DNA from 2 places in the Streptomyces sp. NH27 genome. Region 2 is predicted to be linked to the other one. Evidence: riboswitches for the same ligand, from Rfam matches in the RefSeq annotation. Region 2 holds a riboswitch; the other holds the start of a gene.
What was found. Region 2 has a riboswitch for S-adenosylmethionine ahead of AC13HU_RS32175 (aminotransferase class V-fold PLP-dependent enzyme). Riboswitches for the same ligand answer to the same signal wherever they lie in the genome.
Positions count from the first base shown of each region.

Region 1: it holds a riboswitch for S-adenosylmethionine, as region 2 does, so the genes downstream of both, thrC (threonine synthase) here and AC13HU_RS32175 (aminotransferase class V-fold PLP-dependent enzyme) in region 2, are expected to answer to the same signal.

Region 1 covers NZ_JACEGK010000033.1:14,939-20,173, forward strand. Annotated here, with positions in the region: gene AC13HU_RS05160 (alpha,alpha-trehalose-phosphate synthase (UDP-forming)) at 1-73, opposite strand, end outside; gene AC13HU_RS05165 (glucosyl-3-phosphoglycerate synthase) at 344-1,309, opposite strand; SAM riboswitch class I at 1,494-1,625, shown strand; gene thrC (threonine synthase) at 1,644-2,966, shown strand; gene AC13HU_RS05175 (ubiquitin-like small modifier protein 1) at 2,963-3,238, shown strand; gene AC13HU_RS05180 (cold-shock protein) at 3,741-3,944, shown strand; gene groL (chaperonin GroEL) at 4,503-5,235, shown strand, end outside.
Region 2 covers NZ_JACEGK010000573.1:153-4,690, forward strand. Annotated here, with positions in the region: gene AC13HU_RS32160 (hypothetical protein) at 117-377, opposite strand; gene AC13HU_RS32165 (rhomboid family intramembrane serine protease) at 545-1,324, shown strand; gene AC13HU_RS32170 (Lrp/AsnC family transcriptional regulator) at 1,321-1,602, shown strand; gene AC13HU_RS32175 (aminotransferase class V-fold PLP-dependent enzyme) at 1,669-3,033, opposite strand; SAM riboswitch class IV at 3,245-3,362, opposite strand; gene trpD (anthranilate phosphoribosyltransferase) at 3,527-4,538, opposite strand, start outside.

The DNA of each region.
Region 1 (5,235 bases), on a different contig from region 2:
GTTCCACGGTGTACGACACAGGGCCGCGATTCGACGCGACCAGAATCCGGGCACCCTGCGAAGATCCCTCCATGCCGCGAGCCTAGCCATTTGCTGCGCAGCTCAAACGTGTATTCGGCGCCCTTCGCCCGTTGCGATGCCCCACGGCTTCCCCCGGGGAGGGTGCCCTCCGGGCAGCGGCGCCCACCAGGGCGCCTGGCAGGTGCCCCCGTCCGCCCAGTACTGGCCGGTGGTCCGGATACTCGCCGCGGGGGGCTGGGCCTGCGGGCCCGGCGCGCCACCGCTCTGGTTGCTCGCGCAGTTCCCCGCGCCCCTTCGGGGCACCCTCTTCCGTAACGCCCTGTTACGCCGCGTAGCGGGCGAGGTATTCCGGGACGGCGCCCATGGGGGGCCGTTCCTCCGTGTCGACCGGGTGGGTGCTGGGCACGAAGGAGGTGCCGGTGCGGCCGAACTGCGTGAGTCGGGGCCGTACGAGGTGTCCCCGGGCGAGCCGGACCTGCGCGGTCCGGTAGATCGCCGCGGCCATGCGCCCGAGTGCCTGGCCGTCCTGGTGCCGGTGGTGCCGCACCCCGACATCGACCTGCCCGAGAGCATCCAGGCCGACCAGGCCCAACGCGTCTATGAGCATGCCGAGTTCGACGCCGTAGCCGACCGGGAAGGGGAGCCGTTCGAGCAGCGAGCGGCGGGCCGCGTACTCTCCACCGAGCGGCTGGACGAAGCCGGCCAGCTGCGGCCAGTGCAGGTTGAGCAGGGGGCGGGCGACGAGTTCGGTGACGCGGCCGCCGCCCGCGGGCAGCACGGCGCCGTCGGTCTCCAGCGGGCGGTCGTACATCGCCTTGACCAGCTGCACGGTGGGTTCGGTGAGCAGCGGCCCGACGATCCCGGAGACGAAGCGGGTGTCGAACTCGCGCAGGTCCGCGTCGACGAAGCAGACGATCTCGCCGCTGGTCACCAGGAGCGACCGCCACAGCACCTCGCCCTTGCCGGGCACGGGGGGCAGCCGCGGCAGGATCAGGTCCCGGGCGACCACGCGGGCGCCGGCCCGGGCGGCGACCTCGGCCGTACGGTCGGTGGAGCCGGAGTCGACGACGACCACCTCGTCCACCAGCGGCACCGCTGCGGACATCAGGTCCCGGCGGATCGCGGCCACGATGGCGCCGACGGTCGCCTCCTCGTCCAGTGCCGGCAGCACCACGCTGATCGTGCCCTGGGCGCCGGCCGCGCGCTTGGCGGCGAGCAGCAGGTCAAGCGGCCGGTCGGCGGCCGACCACGACCGGCTGTGCAGCCAGTGCTCCACCTCGTCGAGCACGTGAGTCCTCTCCCTCGCGCCGGCCCGATGCCCGGCATGTGATCCATCTCGCGGTGCGGACGACTATCTCAACCGCCACCCGTGTCGGTTACAGTCTTGAACAACGCGTGACGCCACCGCATGCCGGGGGCAGGACGCGGGACAAACGCGACGGGTGCGGTCCGCACCGGCCCGGTCGCCATACCGCTCATCCAGAGGGGCAGAGGGAACGGCCCGTAGAAGCCCCGGCAACCCTCCCGCCGACCGCGAGGTCAAGCACGGTGGGGAAGGTGCCAATTCCGTCTCGTGACGCGCCCGCGTGCGAGGAAGATGAGGAGAAAGGGCCTCGCCTGTCATGGCTGCGCAAACCGTCGCAAGTACCACCGACTCCACCCCCGGCACCCAGGGTGCCCAGGACGCCGGAGCACCCGCACCGTTCGGACCGGCCGCGGCGCTGTCCTGCCGGGAGTGCGGCACCCGCTACCCGCTGAGCCCGGTCTTCGCCTGCCTGGAGTGTTTCGGGCCGCTCGAAGTCGCCTACGACCTGCCGACCGGCGACCCCGAGGCGCTGCGCGCGCGGATCGAGGCCGGGCCGACGAACATCTGGCGCTACGCCCCGCTGCTGCCGGTGCCCGCCGACGTCGCCACCAAGCCCAACCTCAACCCCGGCTGGACCAAGCTCGTCAAGGCCGACAACCTCGCCCGCGAACTGGGCGTCACCGGCGGCCTGTACGTCAAGGACGACTCCGGCAACCCCACCCACTCCTTCAAGGACCGGGTGGTCGCGATCGCGCTGGAGGCCGCCCGCACCTTCGGGCTCACCACGCTCTCCTGCTCCTCCACCGGCAACCTGGCCGGCGCGGTCGGCGCCGCAGCCGCCCGGGCGGGCTTCCGCTCCTGCGTGTTCATCCCGCACGACCTGGAGGCCGGCAAGGTCGTGATGGCCGCGGTCTACGGTGGCCAACTGGTCGGCATCGAGGGCTCGTACGACGACGTGAACCGCTTCTGCTCCGAGCTGATCGGCGACCCGATCGGCGAGGGCTGGGGCTTCGTCAACGTCAACCTGCGGCCGTACTACGGCGAGGGCTCCAAGACGCTCGCCTACGAGATCGCCGAGCAACTCGGCTGGCGGCTGCCGGACAACCTGGTCATCCCGATCGCGTCCGGCTCCCAGCTCACCAAGATCGACAAGGGCCTCAAGGAGCTGATCGCGCTCGGCCTGGTCGAGGACAAGCCCTACAAGATCTACGGTGCCCAGGCCGAGGGGTGCTCCCCGGTGGCGGCGGCCTTCAAGGCCGGGCACGACGTCGTACGGCCGGTGAAGCCGGACACCATCGCGAAGTCGCTGGCGATCGGCAACCCGGCGGACGGCCCGTACGTCCTGGACATCGCCCGGCGCACCGGTGGGGCCGTGGAGGACGTGAACGACGAGCAGATCGTGGACGCGATCAAGCTGCTCGCGCGGACCGAGGGCATCTTCGCGGAGACCGCGGGCGGTGTGACCGTCGGCGTGCTGAAGAAGCTGATCGAGTCCGGGCAACTGGACCCGGCCGCCGAGACCGTCGTGCTCAACACCGGCGACGGACTGAAGACCCTGGACGCGGTGGCGCCGACCACCGGACCGACCGCGACCATCCGCCCGACCCTTGCCGCATTCCGAGAGGCTGGCCTCGCATGAGTGCTTCCGTACGTATCCCCACCATTCTCCGCACCTACACCGGCGGCCAGGCCGAGGTGCCCGCCGAGGGTTCGACCCTCGCCGAGGTGATCGACTCGCTCGAGCGCGACCACAAGGGCATTTCGGCGCGCGTGCTCGATGACGCCGGAAAGCTGCGGCGCTTTGTGAACGTGTATGTCAACGACGACGACGTGCGGTTTTCCCAAGGGCTCGAGACGGCCGTGCCGGATGGCGCGAGTGTCTCGATCATTCCCGCGGTCGCCGGCGGCTGAACCTCGCGGACGAACTTCGTCTCGGCGGCTGAACCGGCCGCCGTCCGGCGGGAGTTGAGCCGGCTGGTGCGGGTTCTGGCGGTTTGCGCCCCGTTCACCCCTTCGGGTGGACGGGGCATCCGTGTCACGGGGCGGTAGTTGAAGAGTTGTACAGTTGCCGGGGGCAATCTCGTAGCGCGGACACCTGACCGAGCCGGCTGCGGTGATTTATCGCCAAATTCATGAGCGAATTCTCCGCTTCGCCCTTTATGTCCGGCCCGGGTTGCCCTGGCTTATCGTTTTTTCTCGGGTTATTTCCGATGGGTCGCGCCCAGAATTCTCGTCCGATTGACCTGTTGCAGACGGCATCCGTGCAGATACATTCAGCCGCGGTCGACGCGTTCCGGCGCACGCCCCCCAGGGCCCCCACCTGTTGGTGGTAAGGGGTCAACGGGCGGGTGAGGTCTGACCCGGGCCCGCGAAGTGCGGGGCCGCGATAGGGCCGGCAATAGGGGAGTTAGGAATGGCTCAGGGCACCGTCAAGTGGTTCAACGCGGAGAAGGGCTACGGCTTCATCGCGGTCGACGGTGGTGCGGATGTCTTCGTCCACTACAGCGCGATTCAAATGGACGGGTACCGCACCCTCGAAGAAGGCCAGCGGGTCGAGTTCGAGATCTCGCAGGGTCAGAAGGGGCCGCAGGCGGACATGGTCCGTCTCGCCGGCTGACTTCACGGCGCGTTCGGCCATCGACGCGACCTTTCACACGGAGGAGCCGCATCCCCCCGGGGTGCGGCTCCCCCTTTTGTCCGCCCCGGGCGCCCTCGCGGACTGCGGTCGCGCCCCAGGGGTGACGGGGCGCCCTTGCGGAAGCAGGCGCATCTCAGGGGCGCGAGGAACTGCGCGAGCAACCACTCACCGGCCGGTGGTCCGGCAACTCGCCGCGGTGGCCGGGCCGGCGGGCACGGCGCGCCACGAAGCAGCCGAACGCGCAGGTCCGCGCGGGTGCGGCCGACGCCGCAAGGGCACCCCTGCCCACGGGGAGTGGGTGCCGCCGCCCGCGGCGGCACCCTGCGCGCGGCTCAACCCCCGGAGGGAACCGCTTGCACTCGTAGGGGGAGAGTGCTAATCATTGGCGTTAGCACTCTCCGTGTGAGAGTGACAGCAGGGCCGGGTCGGTGAGGGTCGTGCGGGTGCCGGGAAGGAACCGGTGGCCGGCGGGTCGTCCGTCGCGGGCACCACACGGTCCCGAGCGCAAACAACCCAGTCCGCGGAGGACACTTCACCATGGCCAAGATCATCGCGTTCGACGAGGAGGCACGGCGCGGCCTTGAGCGCGGGATGAACCAGCTCGCCGACGCCGTCAAGGTCACCCTGGGCCCCAAGGGCCGGAACGTGGTCCTCGAAAAGAAGTGGGGCGCCCCCACGATCACCAACGATGGTGTCTCCATCGCCAAGGAGATCGAGCTCGAGGACCCGTACGAGAAGATCGGCGCCGAGCTGGTCAAGGAAGTCGCGAAGAAGACCGACGACGTGGCCGGTGACGGCACGACGACCGCGACCGTCCTGGCCCAGGCTCTGGTCAAGGAGGGCCTGCGCAACGTAGCCGCGGGCGCCAACCCGATGGCCCTCAAGCGCGGCATCGAGAAGGCCGTCGAGGCCGTCTCCGCCGCGCTGCTGGAGCAGGCGAAGGACGTGGAGACGAAGGAGCAGATCGCCTCCACCGCCTCCATCTCCGCCGCCGACACCCAGATCGGCGAGCTGATCGCCGAGGCCATGGACAAGGTCGGCAAGGAAGGCGTCATCACCGTCGAGGAGTCGCAGACCTTCGGGCTCGAGCTTGAGCTCACCGAGGGCATGCGCTTCGACAAGGGCTTCATCTCCGCCTACTTCGCCACCGACCTGGAGCGGATGGAGGCGTCGCTGGACGACCCCTACATCCTGATCGTCAACTCCAAGATCTCCGCGGTGAAGGACCTGCTTCCGCTGCTGGAGAAGGTCATGCAGTCCGGCAAGCCGC
Region 2 (4,538 bases):
CGGTAGGCCGCCGTTACCATCCACCAGTCACTCCTGTCGGGTTCCTCGGCGCCCTCCCGGCCCCCTTCGATCCCTCCGGCCGCCGCCTGCTACTTCCATTGTCCCCGTAACAGAGCTCAACCCGGTACGGAACCGTCCGTCACGTCCTTGCCGGGGCGGTCCACCAGTTCGACCTGGTCCACCGCGTTGCACCAGCGGCAGCGCACGGACTCCACGGTCTCGCCGAGCACCTCGGTCTCCTCGGTACGCGGCTCACCGCCCAGGTCGAGGTGGATGTACTCGACAACGCGGGTCGACCGGGTGACATCGAACCTGGTCAGGTTGCCGCACAGCGTGCAGCGCCACCGGGTGGTCGCGGTCGGCAGGGGAACCGTCATCGGCTCCGCACCTCTTCTCGTCTCGGTGCGTCTACTGGGCGGACTATGGCTCACCCATACCCATCGCGAAGGGCGTGTGTGCCCCGGTCACCCTACGGCCTCGGAGGTCCGGCGCGCTGCGGCGAGGCGGTCCTTGCCGGTTGGTCCCGTTCCGTCATGATCAGTGCATGGTCATCCCGGTGTACGACAAGAACCCGGTCCGCCGCCCGCCGGTCGTGACCTACACGCTCATCGGCATCTGCACCGCGGTGTTCCTCCTCAGCCCGCTCTCCGGCTTCGTCCGGCTCTACGGCAGCGGGCACGCGCTCCAGTGCGCGCAGGCGGTGTACTTCGACCGCTGGGGCGTCATCCCCAGCGAGCTGTTCCACGGCCGGATCCCGGTCGACCAGCTCGACCTGCCGACCGGCTGCCACACCCCGGGCGCGTTCACCAAGGTGCCGTTCCTGTCCGTGCTCACCTCAATGTTCGTGCACGGCGGCTGGCTGCACCTGATCGGCAACATGCTCTTCCTCTACGTCTTCGGCGACAACGTCGAGAACCGCATGGGCCGGGTCCGCTTCGCCCTCTTCTACCTCGCGGCCGGCTACCTCGCCACGTACGGCTTCGCCTTCGCCAACACCAACGACACGCAGAGCCTGGTCGGCGCCTCCGGGGCGATCTCCGGTGCCCTCGGCGCCTACCTCTACCTCTATCCCAAGGCCCGCGTCACCAGCCTCTTCCCCTTCCTCTTCTTCGTACCGCTACGGTTCCCCGCCTGGGTCGTGCTCGGCTTCTGGTTCGTCCTCCAGTGGCTCGCCGCCCAGACCGCGCAGGGCGGCCCCGGCGTCGCCTACCTCGCCCACGTGGTCGGCTTCGCCCTCGGGTTCCTGTGCGCATGGGCCTGCTACCGGCCACGGCGTAAGGTGAGCGTCGTCATCGGACCCACCCAAGGAGACGTCCAGCCGTGATCACCGCGATCGTGCTCATCAAGACCTCAGTGGACCAGATCCCCGAGATCGCCGAGTCGATCGCTTCGCTGGATCACGTCAGCGAGGTGTATTCGGTCACCGGGACGTACGACCTCGTCGCGCTGGTCCGGGTCGCCCGCCATGACGATCTCGCGGACATCATCCCCGGGCAGATCTCCAAGATCCCGGGGGTGGAAGTGACCGACACGCACGTCGCGTTCCGCACGTACTCCCAGCACGACCTGGAGGCCGCGTTCTCCATCGGGCTCGACTCGTAGCAGCCCGCACGCAGTGCCACCGCGAGGTCCGGGAACTCACGGGACCGGGCAACCCGAGCGGTCCCGTCACCGTACGGGCACGCACCGCCCGGCTTCCGTGCGGTAGCGCCACGCGGCGCCGTCGCGGACGAGGGTCCGCACGGCACCGAGGAACCGATCGATGTGTTCCTCGGGCGTGCCCGCCCCGAAGCTGACCCGCACGGCGTTGAGTGAGCGCTCGCCGGGCGCGGCGTCGGGCGCCCCGCACTCCCCCGGCTCGTCCGGCTCCGTGTCGAGCAGGGTCCGCACCAGCGGGTGCGCGCAGAACAGCCCGTCCCGCACCCCGATCCCGTACTCCGCCGAGAGCGCGGCCGCGAAGTGCGAGGAGTTCCAGCCGCGGACGACGAAGGAGAGCACGCCGACCCGGGCGGAGCCGGACCCGAAGAGGGAGAGCACGCGGACCTCGGGGAGCTCGGCGAGCCCGTCCCGCAGCCGGGCGAGCAGTTCACGCTCACGGGTGACAAGGGAGTCGAAGCCGGCCTCGGTGAGCGCCTTGCACGCGGACGCGATGGCGTACGCGCCGATCACGTTGGGCGAACCTGCCTCGTGCCGGGCAGTGCCGGAGTTCCACTCGACGGACAGCCCGTCGCCGGAGCGCGCGACCTTGCGGGTGGCCCCGCCGCCCGCGAGGTACGGCCGCGCGTCTTGCAGCCAGTCGGCCCGGCCGGCCAGCACCCCGGCGCCGAAGGGCGCGTAGAGCTTGTGCCCGGAGAAGGCGACCCAGTCGACGTCGAGCGCGGTGATGTCCACCGGGTGGTGCGGGGCGAGTTGGGCGGCGTCGAGCACGATCCGCGCGCCGTGCCGGTGTGCGGCGGCGGCCAGTTCCCGTACCGGCCAGATCTCGCCCGTGACGTTGGACGCGCCGGTCACGCAGACCAGCTTCGGGCCCTTCGGGGCGCCGTGCAGCGCCACGTCGAGGGAGGCGACGGCCTGCTCCGGGGTGCGCGGGGCGGGCAGGTACTCGACCTGCGCGCCGTCGGCACGCTGCCAGGGCAGCAGGGCGGCGTGGTGCTCGGTGTCGAAGACGAAGACGCGGGTGCCGGCCGGGAGGGCGGCGGCCAGCAGGTTGAGCGAGTCGGTGGTGGAGCGGGTGAAGATCAGCTCGTCGTCCGGCCGGCAGCCGAGGAACTCCGCGACGGTCTCGCGGCTCTGCTCGAACAGGTCGGTGGACAGCTGCGACAGGTAGCCGGCGCCGCGGTGCACGCTGCCGTAGTAGGGCGCGTAGGCGGCGACGTCGTCCCACACCCGCTGCAGGGCGGGGGCGCTGGCGGCGTAGTCGAGCGCGGCGTACCCCACTTCCCCACCGGTGACGAGCGGCACCCGCACATCCCGGCCGAGCACGGGCAGCGGAGCGGGCGTACAGGTCGGGCAGTCGGTGGCGGCGGTGCCGATGGCGCTGCGGGCGGCGTCGGCGGTGGTACCAGTGGTGCTGGTGGTGACAGTCAAGGCGAACTCCCGGCGGAAGGCAGGCGAAAGCACCACGAAGCGGCAGCCGAAAGCGGCTGCGCGGGCGGCGCGGAGCATGGTGATCGGGCGGAATTGCTGGTTGCAGAACCGGGGCCGACTGGCCCTAACGCATTCGCTTGCTCATGAAAGAACTCCCAAGTCCGGCTTGCTGTGAGCCTCGCTGCATCACAGCCTGGTCATCACCCGGGGCACCCCGCCTCGGACGGAGGGTTGCCGGACAGCGAGCCGGGGCCTTTGCGCTGTCACTCGTGACCTGGAACAGGATTCTGCCATACGGCGACGCGGGCGCAAGGTGCCGTCCGGGAAGTGGACGGCACCTCACACCCGCGCCTTCATACTTCGCACCGATATGCCCGGATATACGCCCACCGGCTGTACGCGTCCGCGTACGTTCCGGCGTTCGGGCCCGTGCCGCGTCTCACGCCCGGGTGGCCGCCACCCACCGCTCCAGCACGGCCTCGGCCGCGCCCGAGTCGATCGACTCCGCGGCCCGCGCCAGGCCCCTGGAGATGCGCTCCTCCAGCGTGCCGCCGTCCGCGGGCGTCAACGCGGTCAGCGCGGCGGCGGAGTTGAGCAGCACCGCGTCCCGCACCGGCCCGCGCTCACCGGCGAGCAGCCGCCGGGCCACGTCCGCGTTGTACGTGGCCTCGCCGCCACGCAGCGCCTCCACCCGCACCAACTCCAGGCCGACGTCCCGCGGGTCGAAGCCGGTGTGCTCGACCTTGCCGTCCCCGACCACCCACACCTGCGAGGTCGCGGTGGTGGTCAGCTCGTCCAGGCCGTCGTCACCGCGGAACACCAGCGCGGACGAGCCGCGTTCGGCGAGCACCCCGGCGAGGATCGGCGCCATCCGCAGATCCGCGACACCGGTCGCCTGCGCCTTCACCCGGGCCGGGTTGGTCAGCGGGCCGAGGAAGTTGAACGGCGTCGCCACCCCCAACTCGCTCCGGGCGGTGGCCACATGACGCAACGCCGGGTGGAACCTGACGGCGAAGCAGAAGGTGATGCCCACTTCCTGCGCCACCTCGGCGACCCGCTGCGGCGCGAGGTCGAGGTTGACGCCGAGCGCCGCCAGCACGTCGGACGCGCCGCTCTTCGACGACGCCGATCTGCTGCCGTGCTTCACCACCCGCGCGCCGGTGCCGGCCACCACGATCGCCGACATCGTGGAGATGTTCACGGAGTTCGACCGGTCGCCGCCGGTGCCGACCACGTCCACGGTCGGGCCCGGCACCTCGATCGTCGTCGCGTGCGCGTACATCGCCTCGACCAGTCCGGCGATCTCCGCGACCGTCTCGCCCTTGCTGCGCAGCGCCACCGCGAAGCCGGCGATCTGTGCGTCGGTGGCTTCGCCGCTCATGATCGAGTTCATCGCCCACGCGGTCTCCGCAGAGCTGAGGTCGTCACGGCGGATAAGGGCACCGAGGACG